DNA from 2 places in the Halomonas sp. SIMBA_159 genome. Region 1 is predicted to be linked to the other one. Evidence: predicted binding sites of a transcription regulator. Region 1 holds the regulator's gene; the other holds the start of a gene.
What was found. Region 1 encodes PhoB, which activates phosphate uptake and scavenging genes when phosphate is short. Its sites were predicted from a motif close to TGTCATANNNNTGTCANA; they were not measured.
Positions count from the first base shown of each region.

Region 1 (7,038 bases):
TTATTAATTGAGCGCTCGGTGTTTGAGCAAGTCACCCGCCGCTTGGCGCGGGCGGCAGAACAAATTGTGGTGGGGTTACCCAGCGATGAAGCGACGCGCATGGGGCCGCTACAGAATCGCCGCCAATTTGAGCAGGTCACTCGCATGATTGAGGCCGCCGAAGCGGCAGGCGCGAGAGTGCTCACCGGGGGCAAACGTCCTGAAGGCTTGTCTGACGAAGCCCAGGGCTACTTTATCGCCCCTACCGTGCTGGTCGATGTCACGCCTGATATGGAAATCGCCCAACAAGAGGTCTTCGGCCCGGTACTGGTCGCTATGGCCTTTGACGGGGAAGGGCAAGCCATTCAGCTCGCCAACGAGACCCGTTTTGGCTTGGCGGGTGCGGTATGGAGCCAGGATGTGGCGCGGGCGCATCGTGTCGCCGGGCAACTGCGTGCCGGTACGGTATGGATCAATAGCTATAAGGCGATCAGCGTCATGTCGCCGTTTGGTGGTTTCGGAGACAGCGGTTTTGGCCGCTCCAGTGGTTTGGATGGCCTACGCGAATATACCGTGCCGCAAAGCGTATGGGTGGAAACCGCGCCAGAGGCCAGCGTGGCGTTTGGTTACGGCAGTGGTGTTGGCTGATGTAACGCTGGGTCGCGGAAGGCCTGCATCCAGCGCTGTAGATGGCGCAGTAGCAGGATGCTGGCCTTAGGCTGTTGGCGTCCTACCCGCGTGACCATGTGGGCCTGTGAGCGTTGAAACAGAGGATGATCGACCGGCCGTGCCACCAGCGTTCCTACTTCTAAATCGTGCGCAACGGCAAAAGCAGGCAGCAGGGTAATGCCCATGCCGCTGCGTACATATTGCGCCAGAATCACCATGGAGTTGGTATTCATGGCCATACGCGGCGCGATGCGAGACTGCTGGAAGGCTTGGTCGACCATCTGGCGCACGCCATGGGTGGTGTCCCACATGGCCATGGGCTGGTCGCTAAGCTGGGTCAGCGTGAGCGGCGACGTTTGGCAGGTTAATGGATGATTGGGCGGTAAAATTGCCATCAACGGTTGAGGGCTGGAGGACCAGAAACGAAGTTGGGGATGCGTCCGTTCATGGAACATCAAGCCGATGTGGCTGTGATCACCCACAATCGCATCAATGATGCCCGAGGTGCCTGCCGTATGGATATCGAGCTGGATGCCCGCATAGCGTTGAGTAAATTCGTGCAGGGGGGAGGCCACTAAGTCACTGACGAACCCTTCACCGACGGTGAGCGATATCTTGCCAGTTTCCATGCGCTGATAGGATTCAAGCGAGGCAATAAAGCCTTCATCAAGGGCACCGCGACGCTCGCAGTACTCAAGCAGCATTTCACCCACCGGAGTAGGTGAAATGCCATCGCGTTGGCGCTCCATGAGCGTCGCCCCCAGGGCTTCTTCCAGCAGCGCAATTTGCCTGCTGACCGCCGAGGGAGCGATATCCAAGCGCGCCGCCGCGCGGCGCACAGAGCCAGACTCAAGGGTAACGCGGAAGTACACTAAGCGTTGATGAGGTATGTCCATCGATACCTGTTATACCTCTGCGGGATTGACCCTTCACTGATCGTGCTAGGCTGCAAAGCATTGCTATAGGTACTTCTTTATAAGTACTTCTATTCACGTACTTTTCTATAGATACTTCAGCAGTTTTTGCAGCTTGTTCATATCGGAGGAGTCGCCGACGAGGCGGACGTCTCCTGCCACCATGCCGTCTAGAAATGCCTGCTGGGTAGGCTTCTTGAGAATGCGCAGCGCAGCGTCTTGGTCGCGAAAGCGTAGCTCAAGGTCTAGATCGACGGGCAGCCCTTTTCCGGTGGTGACGCCGTTAGGCGTCATCCGGTAGTAGCGGGCAATGCTTAGGTCTTCCGTGGCAACACCCCAGTCGAGGCCGCGCATGCGTTCAAGCTGCTCACGAAAGCGCGGCTTGCGGCGCAGGGCACGCTTGAGCATAAAGCCCAGCAGCCACAGCGTCAGCGAAAGCTTCATTAGGAAACAGCGTCCTTGAGTGCTTTGCCGGGCTTAAACGCCACGTTTTTGCTGGCCGGAATTTGCAGCGGAGCGCCGGTTTGCGGGTTTTTACCGGTGCGGGCAGCGCGCTCGCGAACGGTGAAGGTGCCAAAGCCGATCAGGGCAACGTCTTCGCCTTTGGCGACGCTGTTGGTGATTTCGTCCAGGATGACATTGAGGACTTGGCCCGCTTTGTCTTTAGACAGGTCAGCACTTTCAGCAATAGCAGCAGCGAGTTCAGGTTTGCGCATAAAGGAATCTCCCTTGTGAAAAAACAAACATCAATGTTGTCGGTAGCTCAGCTCATTCCACCCCAGCAGGCAGAGCCTCTTTAGCCTAGTCGTGAATGCGGCGCAAATCAGCCTAGCAGGGCTGGGGCAGCTCTGGAAAGCTCCACTTTCCTTCTCACGCAGCTGCCTGTCAACGCAAAACCAATCAAACGTCCGTCTTTATCTTCGGCTAGCGCTGTAAAATCATCGCCGTCGCCTTCAATTCGCCAGTGCTCCGGCGGCTGAGCCGGTGGGTAAGCCACGACGGGCAATAACGGCGTTTTAACCATCACTGGCCAAGCGCCAAAGCTCACCGATGTTGGGGAGCCTCCCAGCGTCGCGGCCAGCGCTTTTACACTGGCCTGCAGGGGCTGTACGTACATTGCATTCACGCCGTCGATACAGGCCACGTCGCCCAGCGCATAGATATGCGGATGGCTGGTGCGTAGCTGCCGGTTAACCTGTATGCCGCTGGGGCTGACGCTCAGCCCGGCCGCTTCGGCAAGCTGCGTGCGGGGTACCAAGCCAGTGGCTAATAGGAGGATATCGACCGTGTGGCGCTCGCCATTGTCTAGCCGCAGCGCCAAGTCGTTATCAGCATCTTGGGAGAATGTTGCTAAGGTGCGCCCTAGCGCCAAGCGAATGCCCGCTGCTTGGAAGGTGTCGGCCAGCGCATGGCCTAACGGCTCGGGAAGCAGGCGCGGCAGCGGAGCGCGCTCTGGCGCAATCAGAGTGACTTGGTGCCCCCCTGCGTGCAGGTCGTTGGCGAATTCACAGCCGACTAATCCGGCGCCAATAATCGCCACGCGGGTAGGCTGGTTGAGCGCTGCGTGTAGGCGGCGGTAGTCATCTAAGTCGTTGACGGTAAAGCAGCGCTCGGCCAGCTCGCTCGGTATGTGAAATGGCGTGCGAGGGGCCGCGCCGGTGGCGAGCACTAGCTCATCGTAGCCAAGCGTTGCTCCGCTGCTGAGTTGCAGTACGAGGTTATCCACATCCAGTTGCGTGACGTGGGTGTGGGTAACGATATGTGCGTTTAATTCATCGGCGAGCGCTTCAGCGCTGCGCTGGGCGAGCTTGTCAGGGCTCAAGCGCTTGGCGAAGCCTGTCGACAGCAGCGGTTTGCTGTAATCATCGCCGCTGTCAGCGCTGACCAGCGTAATTGTGCGCGTATCCCCTTGGCGTCGCAGCGTGCGGGCTAGGCCAACGCCTGCCATGCCAGTGCCCACAATCACCAGCGCGGCGTGGTGATGAGGTGTTCTGGAAGATGTCGTGTGTGAGTCGGGCATACCGTCACCAAACGTCGGTGGAACAAAAGCCTGTAAAGCCACCATGTTACACTAGCCCGCTCTGAATTGACCGCCTTGGAGGCCTAGGTGACCGCCCCTGTGTTATCCACACCTGCGTTTTCGCTCTTCCCTCAGTGGCTGCCCGTGGCCGCCGCTCAGCCAGCCATGAGCGCGCCTTGGTGGCAGTGGGTAGCGTCCACGGATTCCTTAACCGCGCGCCTTGTGGCCGCTGGCGAGCCTGGAACGTTTCGGGTGCGCTTGCTGCGTCAAACCATTGGCCTGCCCCAGCGCGATGAAGCCTTGGCTCTAAGCATTGCTCCTCGCCGTTACGCGTGGCTGCGCGAGGTGGCACTGTGTATTGATGAAACGCCGTGGGTGGTAGCGCGTTCGGTGGCCCCGCTTCACCAGCTACAGGGGAAAGGTTTGGGGAAGTTGGGTGAACGCTCGTTAGGCAGTTGGCTATTTCAGCAGCCCGATTTGGTTCGCGGGCCGCTGGAAGCCACAGCGACGCCGCCACGTTTTACCCACCAGCAGCCGGGGCTATCGGCCAATAGCTTATGGGGGCGGCGCTCTGTCTTTGAACATGGCGGGCTTTCGTTACTGGTTCAGGAGTATTTTTTATCTACCATGGCGGATGCGCTGGGCCTTCCGTCGCGCTAGGCTAACGCAGCAGCTTTTTTGACGAGGTAAGCATGAGCATGGACCGTTCTCTGTTGCGCCCGATCGGGTGGGCCCGAGTGGCAGACTTTTTACAGCTAATGCGCTTGGACCGGCCCATTGGCACTTGGCTGCTGATGTGGCCCACACTTTGGGCGCTGTGGGTCGCGTCAGAGGGCGTGCCGGGCCGTGATGTACTGCTGATTTTTATTGCCGGTGTGTATGTCATGCGCGCCGCAGGCTGCGTGGTGAATGACTACGCCGACCGCCACGTTGATGGCCATGTGAAACGCACCAAGCATCGACCTCTGGCCACCGGGCGAATTAGCGAAACCGAAGCGCAGCTGCTGTTTGTGGCGCTGGTAGCCGCCGCCTTTATTTTAGTGCTGCTGACCAACGGGTTTACGGTACTGCTCTCTGTGGGTGGGGTGCTGCTGGCGTTTATTTATCCGTTTATGAAGCGCTACACCCACTTTCCCCAGGTGGTATTGGGAGCGGCGTTCTCCTGGGCGATCCCGATGGCGTTTGGTGCCGTGCTTGGCCACGTGCCGCTTGAGGCGTGGATACTGTTCAGCGCCAACTTACTCTGGACGGTGGCTTACGATACCCAGTACGCCATGGTGGATCGCGATGATGATCTGAAAATTGGCATTAAATCCACTGCGGTGCTGTTTGGCAGCGCCGACCGTTTCATCATTGGCCTGCTGCAGTTGGCGACGCTGGCGCTGCTGATCTGGGTAGGTATACGGGTTGGGTTAGGCGGTTTTTTCTGGCTGGGTTTGGCAGGCATGGCCGCGACGTTTGCCCATCAGCAGCGGTTAATTTTTCACCGTGACCGCGACCGCTGCTTCCAGGCGTTTCTGAATAACCACTGGTCGGGGCTGCTGGTATTTGCCGGATTTGTACTGAGTTGGTGGCCTATGGCTGGTTAATTCCGCTGGGTGTCATAGAATTGTCATTAAGTCATGGTGTTATCGTCACAGACATGTCATTGAACTGTTTTCGCATAAACGAGTTTTCATAGAACACCGTGAGGCCCTGGAATGACCGCCAAGACCGTACTGATTGTCGATGATGAGGCGCCCATTCGCGAGATGATCGCTGTGGCGCTGGAAATGGCTGACTATCGCGTGCTTGAAGCGGACAACGCCCAGGATGCCCACGCGATGGTGGTCGACCACCAGCCCGACTTACTGCTGCTGGACTGGATGATGCCAGGTACCAGCGGCATTGAGCTGGCCCGCCGCCTCAAGCGCGAAGAAGCCACCGCCGAACTGCCTATTATTATGCTCACCGCCAAAGGCGAAGAGGATAATAAAATTCAGGGGCTAGAAGCTGGCGCAGATGATTACATCACTAAGCCGTTTTCACCCCGTGAACTGGTGGCGCGTCTGAAAGCCGTGCTGCGCCGAGCAACCCCACGCGGTGTGGAAGACCCTATCGAAATCAACGGATTGCTGCTGGACCCCATCAGCCATCGAGTGAGTGCTTACGGTAAAGCACTAGAGATGGGCCCCACCGAGTACCGTTTACTGCAGTTTTTTATGACCCACCAAGAGCGCGCTTATACCCGTAGCCAGCTGCTTGATCAGGTGTGGGGCGGTAACGTGTATGTGGAAGAGCGTACGGTGGATGTGCATATTCGCCGGTTGCGCAAAGCGCTAGGTGAAGCGCACCAGAACCTCATCCAAACAGTGCGCGGCACTGGGTATCGTTTCTCTGCTCGGGTGTAATTGTGCGCTTGTGGAGCCGTGAACTGTGGCGAATTATCTGGCTGGCTTTCCTGGGGATGTGCCTGGGATGGCTGCTGGGTTACCCCGGTTTCGGGTTAGCTGCGGGTCTGACGCTCTGTTTGGTGTATCAACTCCGCCAGCTTAGAGCGCTCTACAAGTGGCTAACGCTCAATCCCCACGATGAACCTCCTGCTGCTGCGGGCATGTGGGGCGAGCTATTTGACCGCCTTTACCGTTACCAAAAAAGCCAGCGCATCACTCAAAACCGCCTGCGCGCCACGCTTGCGCGTATCCAAGAGTCTTCTGAAGCGATGCGCGACAGCGTCGTCATGCTAGACCGCCACGGCGACCTAGAGTGGTGGAACAGCGCCGCGACAGAAATGCTCGGCCTGCAAATAGCCCATGACCGTGGCCAGCATATTACCAATCTTCTGCGTGACCCTCGTTTTATTAGCTACTTCAACGCCCGTGAGTATGGCGAACCGTTAACACTGACCTCGCCTATCGATGAGCGCCGCATCCTTCAGTATCAAATTACTCTGTATGGCGATGATGAGCGTTTGGTGATGGCGCGGGATATTACCCGTCTTCACCGTCTGGAGCAGATGCGCCGCGATTTCGTAGCCAATGTTTCCCACGAGCTGCGCACCCCGCTGACGGTTCTTTCTGGCTATTTGGAAACCTACGGTGACCTTAAAGAGCTGTTGCCGCCGCGCCTGGGCAAAGGCATTGGCCAGATGGAAGAGCAGACCAAGCGCATGCAGAACTTGGTGAATGACCTGCTGCTGCTCTCGCGGCTTGAAATTGACCGAGGTGGCGAAGATCATCAGCCATTAGCCGTAGGGCCTATGCTTGAGAGTATTCGTCGCGATGCGCTGGCGCTTTCTAACCAGCAGCATAATGTACAGATCGTGCTCGAGTGTGAGGCGCGCTTGGTGGGCAGTGAGCAGGAACTACGCAGCGCTATTTCGAACCTAGCGTTCAACGCGATACGTTACACACCTGCTGGTAGCCAAATCACGCTTCGTTGGGCAGCGATGCCCAGCGGTAGCGCTTGTATTGAGGT
Region 1 covers NZ_JAWJBT010000001.1:23,788-30,825, forward strand. Annotated here, with positions in the region: gene R0J87_RS00120 (aldehyde dehydrogenase family protein) at 1-627, shown strand, start outside; gene R0J87_RS00125 (LysR family transcriptional regulator) at 606-1,544, opposite strand; gene R0J87_RS00130 (hypothetical protein) at 1,650-2,006, opposite strand; gene R0J87_RS00135 (HU family DNA-binding protein) at 2,006-2,278, opposite strand; gene R0J87_RS00140 (NAD(P)/FAD-dependent oxidoreductase) at 2,386-3,582, opposite strand; gene R0J87_RS00145 (chorismate--pyruvate lyase family protein) at 3,670-4,242, shown strand; gene ubiA (4-hydroxybenzoate octaprenyltransferase) at 4,281-5,171, shown strand; gene phoB (phosphate regulon transcriptional regulator PhoB) at 5,283-5,972, shown strand; gene phoR (phosphate regulon sensor histidine kinase PhoR) at 5,975-7,038, shown strand, end outside.

Region 2 (7,038 bases), on a different contig from region 1:
TGTAAAAACCCGCATGGTTAACTTTGGTGGACACATCAGCCCGCAGGAGTCAGCGACGGGCATCGCCGCCTGCATCAAAGCGCTCAACTTAGAGAATAGCGGCGGCTTCTGGCACTCCAATGGCGAACAGTTGCCTTGGTAACGCACCAGATAACCGCCTATCGGTAGCTTAGATCACGCGCTTGCGGATTTGCGACGAGAGCTGTTCAAAACCAATCACCACAACAAGGATCACCAAAATAATGGTGAGGGCGCGGTCGTAGTTAAATAGCCGCATGGCGGCAGCGAGCTCGACGCCAATGCCGCCTGCGCCCACCAGCCCTAGCGTGACCGCAGAACGCAGCGCTTTTTCGACGCTGTATAAGCTGGTGGCCGTCATCGATGCGAGGGTTTCTGGCAAAATCGCACCCCCAATCACGGATAGCCTGCCGGCCCCGGTAGCGGTTAGCGCATCGGAGGGGCCGGGGTGGACTTCCTCAATCCGCTCTGAGAAAAAGCGGGCGGCAAAACCAATCGTATCCATCACGATGGCGAGCACGCCCGCCATTGGTCCTAACCCCACCGCCACGACAAAGATCAGTGCCCAGATAAGGTCTGGAATAGTGCGCATGGTGGCTATCATGAGCCGTGTAATGGAGCGCACCCACGGCGCGGGGGAGGTATTGCGCGCTGCCAGCAGTGCAAACGGCACGCTGAGAATAACGCCCAGCGTTACGCCGACAATGGCAATGTTGAGGGTTTCATACATCGACCATGCCAGTACGTCTAAATTGCTGAGATCCGGTGGGAAAGCCCGTCCCATAAAGTGACCTAGGTTCGTCGCCCCGCGTATCAAACGCTCTAGTGTGACATTGGTGGCCATGACGCCCTGAATAAACAGCGCTAAAAAGCCAAGGCTGATGCCCCAAACAAACAGGGAAGGGCGGCGAAACCGGGGAGGCAGACCGGTGGTGGTGGGAAGTTTCGACGGCATATTAGATCGCCCTAAGCGGTTGGCTGGTTGTGGAAGAAGAGGGCGTTTGTTCGACGCGGGTGTCACCTTGATAGAGCGCCTGCATATCGCTCAGTGTGGCCGTCTCACGAGGCGTATCGAGCACTACGGTGCCCGCTTTCATGCCCACAATGCGGTCGCCGTACTGTTGCGCTAGCTCTAGCTGGTGCAGCGTACACAGCACGGTGAGTCCACGTTCGCTCACTACCTCTAGCAGCAGGTCCATAATCTCGCGTCCCGCTTTTGGGTCCAGGCTGGCGATGGGTTCATCCGCAATGATGATTTGAGCGTCCTGCATTAGCGTTCTGGCAATGGCGACGCGCTGCTGCTGACCGCCAGACAGTTCACGACAGCTGGCCTGGGCCTTATGGGCCAACCCCACTCGGTCGAGTGACTGCATGGCGCGCTCGCGAAGCTCGTGACTTGCGATGCAAGAGAGTGTCGACAGTAAGCCAAGACGCTGCTGGCCCAGTGCGCCATACAGCACGTTTTGAAACACGCTGACGTTCTGGACTAAGTTGAACTGCTGAAAAACCACGCCGATTTTTTGGCGTAGCGTGCGCAAACGCGGTTTGGAAAGCTGCGAAAGCGATTCGTTGAAAATACGAATATCGCCCTGATCGTGAGGGGCTAAGCCGTTAATGCAGCGCATCAGCGTGGATTTACCACAGCCGTTAGCCCCCAGCAAAATGACACACTCCCCTTTGGGGATGCTGAGCGTTAGCCCACGCAGGACATGTAAGCTGCCGTAATGTTTGTGAACATTAGAAATATCGATGGCATTCATACAAAAACCTCCTGCGCGGATGCCAGGAGGGAGAGTGAAACAACAGACATGAGAGACCTACCGTGTCTTGGTACTAACATAGCCTTCGCTCGTTCAACGCACGTCCCTGTGCGATCACGATAAAGGGAGCGGTGGAAAACGAATTAAAGGGCTATGCCCGCCGCTTCGTAGGCCTGACGCACGACATCGTAATCTTCATTGGTGCGGTCAAAGCCCAGCGAAGAGTCGCGGTTCAAAAACTTATCTTCGTTGCGGTCGGTGGCAATCAGCGCGTTCCACAGGGTGTCGCGGTTCTCTTCCAGGGTGCTGCGTAGCGCTGTTTTACAAGCGTCGTCTAGCGAGCCGCGCATCACCACCGGGTCACCGGGTAAGACATCGCTGGTGGCAATCACACGGTATTCGCCGTCCGGGTCCATCGCCTGGATCTCTTCGATATCGCGGTTACCGCCGCCCATGGCATCCACATCGCCGTTAACCAGCGCGGCGATACGGGCATCGCCCGCCATAATGATCTCAAGGTCGCGATCAATATCCAGGCCTGCATCAACCAGCATTTGGCTTGGGAAAATATGGCCGCTGGTGGAGCCCACATCTTTCAAAGCAACGCGGTGGCCTGCCAGGTCTTCCAGCGACTGAATATCGCTATCGGCGGGAACATAAAAGCTGCTGCCGTAGTGGGGGCGCTCAATTGCAAACAGAATTTCAATGTCGCTTTCGCGGTCGAACAGGACGAACTCAGACGGGCCTGCAAACACCAGGTCCACGTCATCATACTGCAGCGCGGTGCCTGCCGCCGTGCGGTTGCTCAGGCTAAACATTTCAAGCGTGAGGCCGGTGGTCTCTTCAAACGCTTCAGCAAAGGGGCCAAACGCTTCTGCGAGCGGGCCCATGCCTTCAATGCCGGTATCGGCCATGCGAATAGGATTAGGGCATACGTTGCTTAAATCGCTATTGGCGTGGGCGGTAGAGGCCGTAAAGGTGGCGGCTGCGATGGCGATGGTTAATAGTGTTTTAGTCATAGTGTGTTCCCTGGTGCTGTTGTGTGCGCTGCCAGCTGGATAGCGAAGGCAGGCGTTTTGATCAGCGTTAGGGTGGCAGGCCACTGTGACACTAAGGTGTAGTCAAGATGACGTTATGATCACGTGAAGATGACAAGCTTTCTGCCGCACCTCCCCTTCAATCGACAAGGAGCGTTTCTATGCACGCGTTACGAACAGCCATTACGCTAGGGATGGCGCTATGGGTAGTCGCCCCAGCAGCCTCAGCACAGACATTCACCCTGACTATTTTTCACACCAACGATCTGCATGGCCGCACCGATGCTTACCCTTCGCTAATCACCACGCTCAATGAGGCAAAAGCCGCCTATGGCGATGGATTGCTGCTGGACGCGGGGGATATTTTCTCCGGCACGCTCTACTTCAACGAGTTTCAGGGGCAGGATGCGCTGACCTTTATGAACCAAATGGGCTACGACGCTTTTGTGCCCGGTAATCATGAGTTTGATTTGGGGAACCCTGAGAGCGGCCATCAGGCATTGGCAGCGTTTTTTGCCGAGGCTGATTTCCCGATTCTAGGCGCGAACCTGGATTTTTCAGGCGCGGCTGAGTTTGCTGAGCGCATTGGCGAAACGGTCAGCGCGTCGCCCCAGTCGGGCCACCTCTACGGTGGGGTGATTGTTGAACAGGGTGGTGAGCAGATCGGTATTTTTGGCCTGAGCACCCAGGATAGCGAGACCATTTCCAGCCCTGGTGAGGTCGCCATCAGCGACTACCGGGAAGCGGCTGAAACCATGGTGGCAGCGTTTGAAGCCCAAGGAGTTAACAAGATCATTGCGCTCACACATTTGGGCTATGACAGCGACCCAAGCGCCGGAAATGACCTGCTGCTAGCCCAGCAGGTGGAGGGCATCGATATTGTGATTGGCGGCCATAGCCACACGCGGGTAACCCCGCCCACGTTGGTAAGCCACACCTTGGCAGGCGAGTCGAAGGCCCCGACGGCCATCGGCCAGGCCGGTGAATATGGCGAGCATTTAGGCGTGATGCAGGTGACGTTTGATGCAGAGGGCGTTGTTCAAAAGGTAACGGGAGAGCTGCTCGCCACCGAAGAGCGCACGCCGGATGAAGCGGCGCTAGCGCAACTGGCACCGTTTACACAGGCAATAGAGGCGCTGCGCGACCAGCAGGTGGGTGCCGCCGCGATTCGTACGCTGGAGAACCCGCGCCATGGCCAAGGCGATGCACAAAGCGTGCGGGCCAACGAAACGGCGCTGGGCAACCTGATTGCCGATGGTCAGCTTTATGCCGCCCAGGGGGTGGCTCCCGATACCATCATGGCGTTTCAAAATAGCGGCGGTATCCGCGAGGCCCTGCCCGAAGGTGAGGTAACGGTGGGCGAGCTGATTGCCGTGCAGCCGTTTGGCAATCGCCTCACGCTGCTAGAGGTGACAGGTGCTGAACTGCTGGAAACCTTTGAAATTGCCCTGGCCAACGCGCCTGAGGAGAACGGAGGTTTTTTGCAGGTCTCCGCAGGAACAGAGCTGGTCTTCGATAGTCGCTTGCCGGTGGGGGAGCGTGTGGTGAGCTTGAAGGTGAATCGAGAAGGAGCGATGCAGGCAATTGATCCCGATAAAACCTACACCGTGGCGACCAATAACTTCACGGCGGCAGGCGGCGACAGCCACGCGGCGTTAGGGGCCGCCTATGACGATGGCCGCAACACTATTGTGGGCAATACCGATTGGGAAATGCTGCGTGACCACATCGTGACGCTTGGTGAGGTGCTTTATCAGCCTGAAGGGCGCATTACCGACCGTGCCTTAGGTGAGTAATCTTAGACGAGTAACCTTAGGCGAGTAACGTTGTTACCCGCCTAAGGCGCTGGGTACTAATGGGCGGTGCGCTTGCCGGTGGTGCTGTTGAACGGGTGAAGTGCATCGCTGGTTACGTACACCTGCAGCGTTTCACCTTCGCTGACCGGCGGCTGGCCTGGGGTACGCACCACTGTGGGTTGGTCGCTGCCTGCCAGGTTCACGTAGAGATGGCTCTCTGCCCCGGCGGCTTCAAACAGCATCAAGGTAGCGTTCAGCGTTATAAAGGGTGCGGCTGGCGGGGCGAGCTGCATATCGTCCGGGCGGATGCCGACGGTATCAGTCTCTTTCGGCAACTGACTCAGCACACCCTGAGTATCCTGCTGCGCAAGGTAATCCAGCGGCAGCATGTTCATGGCGGGGGAGCCAATAAACTCCGCTACAAACATGGTGGCTGGGCGGGCGTAGATCTCCATCGGGGTGCCCACCTGCTCAATCTGACCGGCGTTTAGTACCACTAAGCGATCGCCAAGCGTCATGGCTTCCAGTTGGTCGTGGGTCACGTAGAGGCTGGTGGTTTTTAACCGCCGCTGAAGCTGCTTGATCTCGACGCGCATCTGCACGCGCAGCTTGGCATCTAGGTTAGAGAGCGGCTCGTCAAACAGAAACGCGGCGGGCTCGCGCACTAACGCACGGCCCATCGCCACCCGCTGGCGCTGGCCACCGGAGAGCTTGCGTGGTTTGCGCTCCAAAAAGTCCTCAATCTCCAGCATCTTGGCCGCCGTGCGCACCCGCTGGTCGATGTCGTCTGTCTTGAAGCCGCGATTCTTCAGGCCATATGCCAGGTTGTTGTACACCGTCATATGCGGGTAGAGGGCGTAGTTTTGGAACACCATGGCGATATCCCGCTCGGCGGGCTCTAGCTGGTTCACCACGCGCTCGCCGATTTTGAGGGTGCCCTCAGTGATGGTCTCCAGGCCTGCCACCATGCGCAGCAGGGTGGATTTACCGCAGCCAGAAGGCCCTACCAGCACCACAAACTCGCCGTCCTGAATGTGTAAATCGACCCCTTTGACCGCCGCCACGTTGCCCGCGTAGGTTTTTTTCAGCCCTTCCAAGGTAATGCTGGCCATGGTTATTTCTCCGTCTCGGTCAGGCCTTTCACAAACAGGCGTTGCATAAACAGAATCACTAATACCGGTGGCAGAGCCGCCATCACCACGGCGGCCATAATGAGGTGCCACTGGGGGTTCTCTTCAGAGGTCATGCGCTGAATGCCCATCACAATGGTGTAGTAGTCCGGGTCGGTGGTGATCAGCAGCGGCCACAGATACTGGTTCCAGCCGTAAATAAACATGATCACGAACAGCGCGGCGATATTGGTGATTGATAGCGGCATCAAAATGTCTTTGAAGAATTTTAGCGGGCCTGCGCCATCCACCCGGGCCGCTTCCAGCATCTCTTCGGGGATGGTCATAAAAAACTGCCGAAACAGAAACGTCGCGGTGGCGGAAGCAATGAGCGGTATCGACAGCCCGGCAAAGCTATTGAGCATGTTGAGGTCCGCGACTACCTGGAAGGTAGGAATAATGCGTACCTCCACCGGCAGCATCAGGGTAAGAAAGATGAGCCAGAAGAAGAACATCCGAAAGCGGAAGCGGAAGTACACAATCGCAAAGGCGGAGAGCAGCGAGATCGACAGCTTACCCACGGTAATCGCCATGGCCATGATAAAGCTGTTCCATAGCATGGTGCCGGCAGGCGGTGCGCCCGCGTTAGACACGCCGGATTGCCACATGCGGGTAAAGTTTTCGATGCCGTGGGCACCGGGCAGCATCGGCAGCGTGCCGCGCAGCAGGTCGCCCGGCGCTTGGGTCGAGGCCACCAGCGCCACGTAGACGGGAAACACCACCACCGCGACGCCTACCATCAGCGTTAAGTGGGCAAAAAAGTTCGCCCAGGGACGATTTTCAACCATGACAAGACTCCAGCAGTCAGCCTGCGGCTAATAGTTCACCCGGCGCTCAATAAAGCGGAATTGCACCACCGTGAGTGCGACCACAATCACCATCAAAATCACCGACTGCGCGGCGGATGACCCCAGGTTCAGGCCGACAAAGCCATCGGCGTACACTTTGTACACCAGCGTGTTGGTGGCCTGGGCGGGGCCGCCCTGGGTAGTGGCGTGAATAATCCCGAAGGTATCGAACATCGCGTACACCACGTTCACCACCATCAGGAAGAACGTGGTCGGCGACAGTAGGGGGAACACAATGGTCCAGAAGCGCTTCATGGGGCTGGCGCCATCAATGGCGGCGGCTTCGATAAGCGATTGGGGGATCGACTGCAGCCCGGCCAGGAAGAACAGAAAGTTATAGGAGATCTGTTTCCAGGCGGCGGCAAAAATCACCAGCAGCATGGCGTCTGCCCCCGAGGTGCGGTGGTTCC
Region 2 covers NZ_JAWJBT010000009.1:20,623-27,660, forward strand. Annotated here, with positions in the region: gene R0J87_RS07240 (SDR family oxidoreductase) at 1-142, shown strand, start outside; gene phnE (phosphonate ABC transporter, permease protein PhnE) at 170-973, opposite strand; gene phnC (phosphonate ABC transporter ATP-binding protein) at 975-1,778, opposite strand; gene phnD (phosphate/phosphite/phosphonate ABC transporter substrate-binding protein) at 1,922-2,797, opposite strand; gene R0J87_RS07260 (bifunctional metallophosphatase/5'-nucleotidase) at 2,977-4,611, shown strand; gene R0J87_RS07265 (sn-glycerol-3-phosphate import ATP-binding protein UgpC) at 4,668-5,723, opposite strand; gene ugpE (sn-glycerol-3-phosphate ABC transporter permease UgpE) at 5,726-6,568, opposite strand; gene ugpA (sn-glycerol-3-phosphate ABC transporter permease UgpA) at 6,596-7,038, opposite strand, start outside.
Region 2: the regulator PhoB is predicted to act here: its motif matches at 2,915-2,932, upstream of R0J87_RS07260 (bifunctional metallophosphatase/5'-nucleotidase).